Regions from separate parts of the Staphylococcus sp. IVB6214 genome, predicted to be linked through region 1. Evidence: predicted binding sites of a transcription regulator. Region 1 holds the regulator's gene; each other region holds the start of a gene.
The links. Region 1 encodes LexA, which represses DNA repair genes until DNA is damaged. Its sites were predicted from a motif close to CGAACATATGTTCG; they were not measured.

Region 1 (3,294 bases):
ATTGATCAGCTTTTGGATTGAAATTCAAATGACGTGTCCATAACGTATAAGCCATAGGTGCTGCACCCATAGGAAGACCCGGATGTCCTGAATTTGCTTTTTCAATTGCATCAATACTCAAAGCACGCAGTGTATTCACTGCTAAACTATCATTTTTATCAAACATAAAATTACTTCCTTTCTTTTTCTTTTCATAGCTATATTATACCCGAAACATAGATTAGAAACCTAGCAAATCAATGCTTCAATTAAAATATTCATGAAAATAGTGTGACAGTTACTTTCTCAAATTGTTTTGCTTCTGAATTGATTTCAATTTTTCAGGCGTCACATCGTTACCTTGTGGGTCGATTATTTTTGTTTGTTCAATCTGAGCCTTGAAGCTACCGCGAAATGTCTCTAAATACTCACTTCTTAATTTAGATTGTTCTTTCGCCTCAATTTCTGTTAATCCTTGCTCTTTTTTCTTTCTTGCAAGTTCATTAATACGATTTAATTTATCTTGGCTTAACATACCGTATTACCTCCGTTAATTTCTTTATAAAAATATAACAGAAGTACTGTGGAAAACCAAACGATTCATTCTAACGAAAACATTGACATCATTGTCGTTCACTTAGAAATACTTACTCTACACAAATCAGTTTTCTTTATACTTAATTAAAGCATTATTTACTTAACGTAATAGCAAACACACTCTCTTCATTACTGTGATCAGGTGCTGCTTCATATTGTTCTGTATTTTTAAGTGAGTGATCTGTCATTTCGTACGTCTGTTCCACCTGTTCGTTTTGACTTGCCATAATAAAGAAAGCAAAACACAAGATGATAGAGACTAGGAATACAATTAAAAACAGTGTTAACTCGTGATATTTTTGTTGAATCATTCTCATACACTCCTCGAACATTTGTTTGTATTAGTAATCTAACAGAACAAGCGTTCCGTGTCAACAAAAAGACGAACAAATGTTTGTTCTTGTTCGTGTGATATGCTATAATAGCTTTAAATTCAATAGAGGAGTGCTATTTATGAGGGAATTAACGAAGAGACAGAGTGAAATATTTGAATTCATTAAACAAGTTGTACATTCTAAGGGATATCCACCGAGTGTTCGTGAAATAGGAGAAGCAGTTGGCTTAGCTTCAAGTTCAACTGTTCACGGTCATCTTTCTCGTTTAGAAGAAAAAGGATATATTCGTCGTGACCCAACGAAACCACGTGCTATCGAGATTGTGAGTGAACTCATGGGTGAACCAGTCAATATGGAAGCAACTATTTTCGTTCCAGTGATTGGAAAGGTCACTGCCGGTGTCCCAATTACGGCTGTTGAGAATGTAGAAGAGTATTATCCATTACCCGAACATTTCACTTCCACACATAACGGCCAAATTTTTATATTAAACGTTGTTGGTGACAGTATGATTGAAGCAGGCATTTTAGATGGTGATAAAGTGATTGTTAGAAGTCAATCTATCGCTGAAAATGGAGATATTATTGTTGCTATGACTGAAGAAGATGAAGCGACAGTAAAACGATTCTTTAAAGAGAAAAATCGTTATCGATTACAACCAGAAAATAGTATGCTCAGTCCTATTTATCTGGACCATGTGACTGTTTTAGGAAAAGTTGTCGGTCTTTTTAGAGAAATGTAGTTCGTTTTTCACCCTTTCTCTCAATGACACTCCTCAGTCAACGTCAAAAAAGCTCGGACACACGAATGATGTGTGTCCGAGCTTTTCTTATTAGTCTCTATCACCGTTAAAAATTGAGTTTTTAACAATTACATAGTCCACTTTTCTTAATGCACCGACATCTTTACCGCCTGCATAAGAGATAGAACTTTGTAAGTCTTCTTGCATTTCTTTCAATGTATCTTGAAGTGAACCTTTATGTGCAACAAACATTTTTTTGCCTTCAACGTTTTTACGTTCACCTTTTTGATACTCAGATGCACTACCAAAGTATTCTTTATACTTTTTGCCATCCATTTCGACTGTTTCACCTGGTGACTCTTCATGCGCTGCAAATAATGAACCAATCATTACCATTGATGCACCAAAGCGAACTGATTTAGCGATATCGCCATGCGTACGGATACCACCATCTGCAATAATTGGTTTACGTGCTGCTTTACTGCAATGGTTAATTGCAGCTAATTGCCAGCCACCTGTACCGAAACCTGTTTTGATTTTTGTAATACAAACACGACCTGGTCCAATACCAACCTTCGTTGCATCTGCACCTGCGTTTTCTAGTTCACGAACACCTTCTGGCGTCCCTACATTACCAGCGATAACGAATGTTTCTGGTAAGTGCTCTTTTATGTGTTGAATCATATTGATAACTTGATCTGAATGACCGTGAGCAATATCAATTGTGATATACTCTGGTTTCAATCCTTCAGCTTTAATGTTTTTAACAAATTCAAATTCAGGGTCTTTTACACCAACTGAGATCGAAGCGAATAAACCTTTCTCATGCATGCGTTTTATAAATGGAATACGTGCTGCTTCATCAAAACGGTGCATAATGTAGAAATAATCATTTTCCGCAAACCATTCTGCCAACTGTTCATTCATAACCGTTTGCATGTTTGCAGGTACAACAGGTAATTTAAATCTTCTAGGCCCAAATTGGATAGATGTGTCAATTTCTGAACGACTTTTCACGATGCTTTTGTTTGGAATTAGTTGTATATCTTCATAATCAAAAATTTTCATGTTTAAAAAACCCCTCATTTATTTTATCCATATGATAATATACTATCATTAACGGATAAAGTAAACAAAGGGAAGCAATTTTACCAGCTAGATTTTTTAACGCCAGGTATTTGGCCTTTATGTGCATACTCGCGGAATGAAATTCTAGACATTTCAAATTTACGCATCACACCACGTGGACGACCTGTTACTTTACATCTTCTTGTCAATCTTGTTGGTGATGAATCACGTGGAAGTTTACGAAGTGCTTCATAATCACCTTTCGCTTTTAATTCACGTCTTAATTCAGCGTATTGCGCAACTAACGCTTCACGCTTTGCTTCTTTTGCTATTTTAGACTTTTTAGCCATATTTATACCACCTTTTTATAAATCGTAATCATTACGTTTTATATATTAGCATATTTTCTTTTATAAACGCAAGATAAAATGTTGGCAAATATAAAAAAGCGTGATAAAATAATAAATCGTAATGGTTTCAATTTATTATGTACTAAAGGAGGGAAAACCATGCGTATTAATGTAACTTTAGCTTGTACAGAATGTGGTGACCGTAACTATATCACAACTAAAA
Region 2 (3,294 bases), 370 kb from region 1:
CAAATTGTAAGTTGATATTAGTCGTATCATCCAGTGTAAGGTATAATAAACAAGCCAAGAAGTAGGGACATGGATTATCAGGTTCTTAGAGCAGAAGTTTATGACGTCATATAGTATTAAGTAGTTGAACAAGGAGGAAACGGGAATGAAAGTTTGTATTATTGGTGTGGGATCGGAGCTGCTACTCGGTCAGATTGCGAACACGAACGCGCAGTATATATCACGTGTATTGAACGAAGCAGGTCATCACGTATTAGAACATATTGTAGTGGGAGATAATCCGGATCGTTTGAGACGTGTGACAGAACGTGCGATTGCGCAATATGATGCCGTGATTTTTACGGGTGGTCTCGGACCGACAAAAGATGACTTAACGAAGCAAACCGTTGCAGAAGTAATGAGTAGACAGTTAGTTATGGATTATGAAGCTTTAGCATTTATTGAATCTTATTTCGCTTCACAAGACAAGGTGATGACACCGAACAATAAACAACAAGCGCTCGTTATTGAAGGCTCTGATGTGTTGGCGAATCGTGTCGGCATGGCACCAGGTATGTATATTGTGTATGACGATACACATATTGTTATGTTACCGGGACCACCGAGTGAGATGAAGCCGATGGTAGACAATGAAATGATGCCATTCTTCGTACAATCGAATCAAACGATATTCTCAGAAGTACTCCGTTTTTGTGGAATTGGGGAGTCACAAGCCGAAACAGAACTTTTGGACTTAATCGATGCGCAAACGAATCCTACAATTGCGCCCTTAGCCGGGAAGCATGAAGTGACAATTCGTTTAACGGCAAGCGGTAAAAATACAGAAATATGTCAACAACTTATCGCACCTATTAAAACAGAAATCCTATCTAGAATTGGCACATATTATTATGGCTCAGATAATATTAAACCCGAAGAAGCGGTGATGCATGCCCAGCAAGAAACAGTAGCCGTATACGATGCAGTGACAGATGGCTATTTGAATGCACGATTAAAACAAGCAGACCAGCAGAATCGCATGCAAGGCTACATGTTACATCATTCAACATATATTGATATGGACGTCTCCATTGAAGACAAAGTACGCACGAGTGCATTGTTCGTCCAATCACTATTTGAGACGACACAAGCGGTCAGTCTCTTCGCAGAAAACGAAACAGTTTATATTGGGTTTTTAGATGGCCAATCATTTGAAATGAAAAATTTTAAAATGGCGTCATATCGCAACTTAATACGTGACCGCAGTCAAAATTATGTACTTATTGAATGGTTGCGATGGTTACAGAAATAAAAAGTACGTTTGTTCGCATGTACATCATAATACAACAAAAATACGAACAAATATTCGCTAAACTACTTGTAATTTTAAGTTGAAGCTTGTATAGTATATATAAATCTAAAAATAAAGACAGGCAAATAGAACGAATCACACATATAAAGCATAGAGCATGCGTATAAATCAACTCACTCTAGGAGGTACAATCATTGGATAATGAACGTCAGAAAGCATTAGATACAGTAATCAAAAATATGGAGAAGTCATTCGGTAAAGGCGCGGTAATGAAGCTTGGTGATAACAAAGACCGCAATGTCTCAACCATTTCAACAGGATCTGTAACATTAGATCATGCATTAGGTGTAGGTGGTTACCCGAAAGGACGTATTATCGAAGTATACGGGCCAGAGAGTTCAGGTAAAACAACCGTTGCGTTACATGCGATTGCAGAAGTACAGAAAAACGGCGGTGTTGCTGCATTTATTGATGCTGAGCACGCACTAGACCCTGTATATGCAGAGGCATTAGGTGTAGATATTAATAATTTATATCTTTCTCAACCGGATCACGGAGAGCAAGGCTTAGAGATTGCTGAAGCCTTTGTACGCAGTGGTGCTGTTGACATTGTGGTTGTTGACTCTGTTGCAGCATTAACACCGAAGGCAGAGATTGAAGGAGAAATGGGCGATACACACGTTGGTTTACAAGCACGTTTGATGTCACAAGCGTTGCGTAAATTATCAGCAGCCATTTCTAAATCAAAAACGACAGCTATCTTTATTAACCAAATTCGTGAAAAGGTTGGCGTTATGTTTGGTAACCCTGAAACAACACCAGGTGGTCGTGCATTGAAGTTTTATAGCTCTGTTCGTTTAGAAGTAAGACGTGCTGAACAGTTGAAACAAGGACAAGATATCGTTGGTAACCGCACTAAGATAAAGGTTGTAAAAAACAAAGTGGCACCACCATTCAAAGTAGCAGAAGTTGATATTATGTATGGTCAAGGTATCTCTCGACAAGGTGAATTAATCGACTTAGGTGTGGCACATGATATCGTTGATAAGTCAGGTGCATGGTATTCTTACAATGGTGAACGAATGGGTCAAGGTAAGGAAAATGTAAAACTTTTCTTAAAAGAGAACCCACAATTAGAAGCGGAAATCGATCAAAAATTACGTGAAAAACTTGGCATTGCTGGTGATGTTGACGCTGAAGCTGATGAACAATCAGAAGATGCAGACACATTGTTTGATGCATAATAGCTTATAGAATTAAGGGATGGAGTAGCACTGGCTATTCCATCTTTTGTTGTTTTAATTAGAACAAATAGATGTGTTACATATTTAGAATGAAATTTGAATAATTGATCATAACGCATGTACAGTAACTGAATAATTGCAGAGTTTATACGGACGCAAGTCTTGATTTTTCCGATTTTAAACCGTACAATTATGTATGTATGATTTTTAGTGATATTCATATAATCATATAGAAGTGTTTATATACAGAATCAAATCCTAGAAAAAGGAGGTGTTTGTGTGAATTTATTAACCCTCTCACTCATTTTGCTGGGTATTATTCTAGGAGTTGTTGCGGGGTATTTTATCGCTCAAAATTTAATATATCAGAAGCAGGTACAAGCGAAAAATACTGCTGAAGATATTGTTCAACAGGGGAAAAAAGACGCTGAAAATCTCAAAAAAGAGAAGTTGCTTGAAGCGAAAGAAGAGAATCAAAAAATTCGTGAACAAGTTGAAAGCGAACTTAGAGAACGTCGTGGTGAACTTCAACGACAAGAATCCCGACTTCTTCAAAAAGAGGAAAACTTGGAGCGAAAATCTGATTTACTCGATAAGAAGGATGAGATTTTAGAGCAAAAAGAATCTAAACTTGAAGAAAGACAACAACAAGTAGATGCAAAAGAGAGTAGTGTTCAATCAATAATAATGAAACACGAACAAGAATTAGAACGCATCTCCGGTCTCACACAAGAAGAAGCACGTAATGAGCAATTACAG
Region 3 (3,294 bases), 330 kb from region 1:
AACAGCATAACGAAAGCCCAAAACTACATAAGTTTAATGGTGTTTCTAAAAATGACGGTAAAGCAACAGTGCTTATTTTAGGAGCAGACTTAGAGGATGGCGGTGTTTCTCGCACAGACTCTATTATGATTGCACAGTACGATTATATAAAGAAAGATATGAAGATTATTTCAATTATGCGTGATATTTATGCAGATATTCCAGGCTATAATAGTTATAAAATTAACACAGCCTATTCACTTGGTGGCGCAGAATTGATGCGCAAAACTTTGAAAGAAAACTTAGGCATTGAGCCAGAGTATTACGCAACATTGGACTTTAAGGGATTTGAAGCAATGATTGACGAATTGAGCCCGGATGGTGTGCCAATTGACGTTGAAAAAGATATGTCAGAAAAGATTGGCGTATCGTTAAAAAAAGGAAAGCATAACTTAAACGGTAAAGAGTTGTTAGGATATGCAAGATTCCGAAATGATGAAGAAGGAGACTTCGGTCGTGTTCGTCGACAGCAACAAGTGATGGCAGCATTGAAACAGCAGTTAACAGAACCGTCTTCCATCATAAAAGCACCAAAAATTGCGGGTATTATGCGTGGGTATGTAAGTACGAATATGCCTGATTCAGCCATTTATCAGACAGGGGTGAGCTTTATCATTCGTGGAGATAAAAATATCAAAACATTGAGCGTTCCTGTTGAAGGAAGCTATGAAAATATTACAACTAATGATGGTGGTGCGGCATTAGGCATTGATAAAAAAGAAAATAAAAAACGTATTCAGAAGTTTTTAAACGAAGAATAAGCGAACGGATACGAAAAAAGTAGTGAAGCAAATCTACATTTGTAGACAGCTTCACTACTTTTTTTATGAATTTGAGACATCATCACTTGGTATTTCATGAAATTGATAAGCGATGTCCGAGAGTCTCTATTGATCTGCTTTACGTGTACCGCCTAAACCATAATGTGTAGGTTTCATTTCTTCAATAACGACTGAGATAGCATCACGTTTGGCATTTGTTGTTTTTTCGACAGCATCTGTTACTTCAGTAACTAAGTTTTTAAGTTGTTCATCTGTACGACCTTCTAATAATTTGACTGTTACAATTGGCATATGAGTAGCTCCTCTCTGTATAAAATCACTTATATTATAGCATTTTTAGTTAATGGTTGCGGAGAATTATGAAAAACTCGTATGATAGTAGGGAGATCATAGAAAAAATATGGAGGGTTTTACAATGGGCTTCGATAACATCTTGACATCACTAGGTATAGAAGGCATGAAAGTATTGATTCATCTGGATCAACAGTCGTATTCAGTTGATGAGAAAATCACAGGATACATTAAACTAAAAGCAGGTATGAGTGATCAAAATGTGACACATATCGAATTAAAATTGCTAGAAAAGTATGAGAATGATGATGAAACAAGTGAATTCACTTACTTAACAAATGAACTTGATCGCTTTGTCATTGATGAATCATTCACAATTGATGTTAAAGAGCAGAAAAAAATACCATTTACGCTGACACCAGAGTCATTAAACTTTAGATCAAATACAAGTAAAGTATTTTTAAATACACATGTTTATATTGATTTAGGTATTGATGAAGAGGTAGAAGCGGAAGTACCGTATCAGCGATAAAATTACTTTGAATACAGATGACTGAATGGATGTACGATATATTTTCAGTCATCTGTTTCTTTTTGTGAACGAGCGAGAAATTCTACTTGATAACAGAACGTATGTTCGGTATATTGGAAGTAGAATAATTGAAATAGGTGATACAAATGTATGATTATCATTTGTTAGAGGATCGAGATATATTGTGCATTGATCAAAAGAGTTTTTTTGCTAGTGTATCGTGCATAGATAAAGGGCTGAATCCAATGACGACGAAATTAGCAGTTGTTGCAGATACGAAGCGACAGGGATCTGTCGTTCTTGCAGCAACACCCCCTTTGAAAGCTTTAGGAATCAAAACAGGGTCACGTCTATTTGAAATTCCACAGAGACGTGATATTTATATTATTAATCCGAGTATGCGTCGTTATTTAGACATATCATTGAAAATTTCTAAAATTGCATTGAAATATGTCCCGGCAGAGGATTTGCATCAATATAGTATTGACGAGTTTTTTATGGATGTAACAAAAAGCTATCATCTTTTTGCGCCGGATCTTCAAGCATTTTGTCAGCGTTTAATTGCCGAAATTTATCAAGAGACAGGTGTGCATTGTGCAGTTGGTATCGGGTCGAATATGTTGTTGAGCAAGGTTGCTTTAGACAATGAAGCGAAGTCGAACCCAACTTTTATCGCAGAGTGGCGCTATGAAGATGTGCCTAAAAAACTATGGCCGATTGCACCTTTGCAAAATTTTTGGGGGATTAGCAATCGTACAGCCAAAAAATTAAATCGCCGCGGCATTTTTAATATTGGTCAGTTAGCGATGTATCCACATGCAAACTTAAAACGTGAATTTGGTATTATCGGTACGGAACTCCACCTGCATGCTCATGGAATTGATGAGAGTAGAGTCAGTGAACGATATATCACACGAATGCCTTCAATATGTAAAAGTCAAATTTTAATGCGTGATTATCAATATTCTGAAGCAATGGTGGTGATGCAAGAATTAGTAGAAGATGTGATGAGTCGTTTAAGAGTCAAAGGTTTACTAGCCAAAACGATTCACTTTTCTCTTGGTTATAGCGCAGGAGATGGTATATCTAAACAATATACCATGAAGGAAGGGACGAATCTCGAACGTGTTGTGATGAAAGACATTAAATATTTAGCTGATAAGTTCTGTGACAAATCTGAATGGTATCGCACTTTGAGTGTGTCGGCGTCACATTTCATTCCTGAACAAGTGCAACAATTGAATCTTTTTGTCGATCCACTACAACAAGAGCGTGAAATACGCTTAGCCAAGACGATTGACGCCCTTCATCAAAAATATGGGAAAGGCATCGTCTCTAAAGCTATCTCCTATACGTCTGCTGCAACAAAACATGGCAGATTGGGATTGATGGCCGGTCATAAAATGTAGCAGTGAAGATGAGAGAATAAATGTGACTCTAGAAAACTGATAAAGGATGTTGCAAGTCCTAAATACTGTTGTCACACGCACATGCTCATTCTATTTAATACGTATATTATTCGATATATGTTTCATAGTCATTAAGGACCATACGCCCTTGCTCACGATCATCGGAGCTTTTAAAGCTAATGCGTAAAGCACCATATATATCTTCACGTAATTCCAAAATTCTCAAGTTGCTAATAGAAAT

Region 2: the regulator LexA is predicted to act here: its motif matches at 1,335-1,348, upstream of recA (recombinase RecA).
Region 3: the regulator LexA is predicted to act here: its motif matches at 1,739-1,752, upstream of MUA51_RS04925 (Y-family DNA polymerase).

Annotation. Positions count from the first base shown of each region.
Region 1 covers NZ_CP094723.1:1,348,809-1,352,102, forward strand. Annotated here, with positions in the region: gene tkt (transketolase) at 1-166, opposite strand, end outside; gene MUA51_RS06490 (DUF896 domain-containing protein) at 278-514, opposite strand; gene sosA (DNA damage-induced cell division inhibitor SosA) at 669-887, opposite strand; gene lexA (transcriptional repressor LexA) at 1,030-1,653, shown strand; gene guaC (GMP reductase) at 1,744-2,721, opposite strand; gene rpsN (30S ribosomal protein S14) at 2,802-3,071, opposite strand; gene rpmG (50S ribosomal protein L33) at 3,231-3,294, shown strand, end outside.
Region 2 covers NZ_CP094723.1:976,750-980,043, forward strand. Annotated here, with positions in the region: gene MUA51_RS04745 (CinA family nicotinamide mononucleotide deamidase-related protein) at 146-1,291, shown strand; gene recA (recombinase RecA) at 1,486-2,535, shown strand; gene rny (ribonuclease Y) at 2,815-3,294, shown strand, end outside.
Region 3 covers NZ_CP094723.1:1,019,151-1,022,444, forward strand. Annotated here, with positions in the region: gene MUA51_RS04910 (LCP family protein) at 1-800, shown strand, start outside; gene MUA51_RS04915 (2-hydroxymuconate tautomerase) at 927-1,112, opposite strand; gene MUA51_RS04920 (sporulation protein) at 1,237-1,644, shown strand; gene MUA51_RS04925 (Y-family DNA polymerase) at 1,791-3,053, shown strand; gene MUA51_RS04930 (prephenate dehydrogenase) at 3,160-3,294, opposite strand, start outside.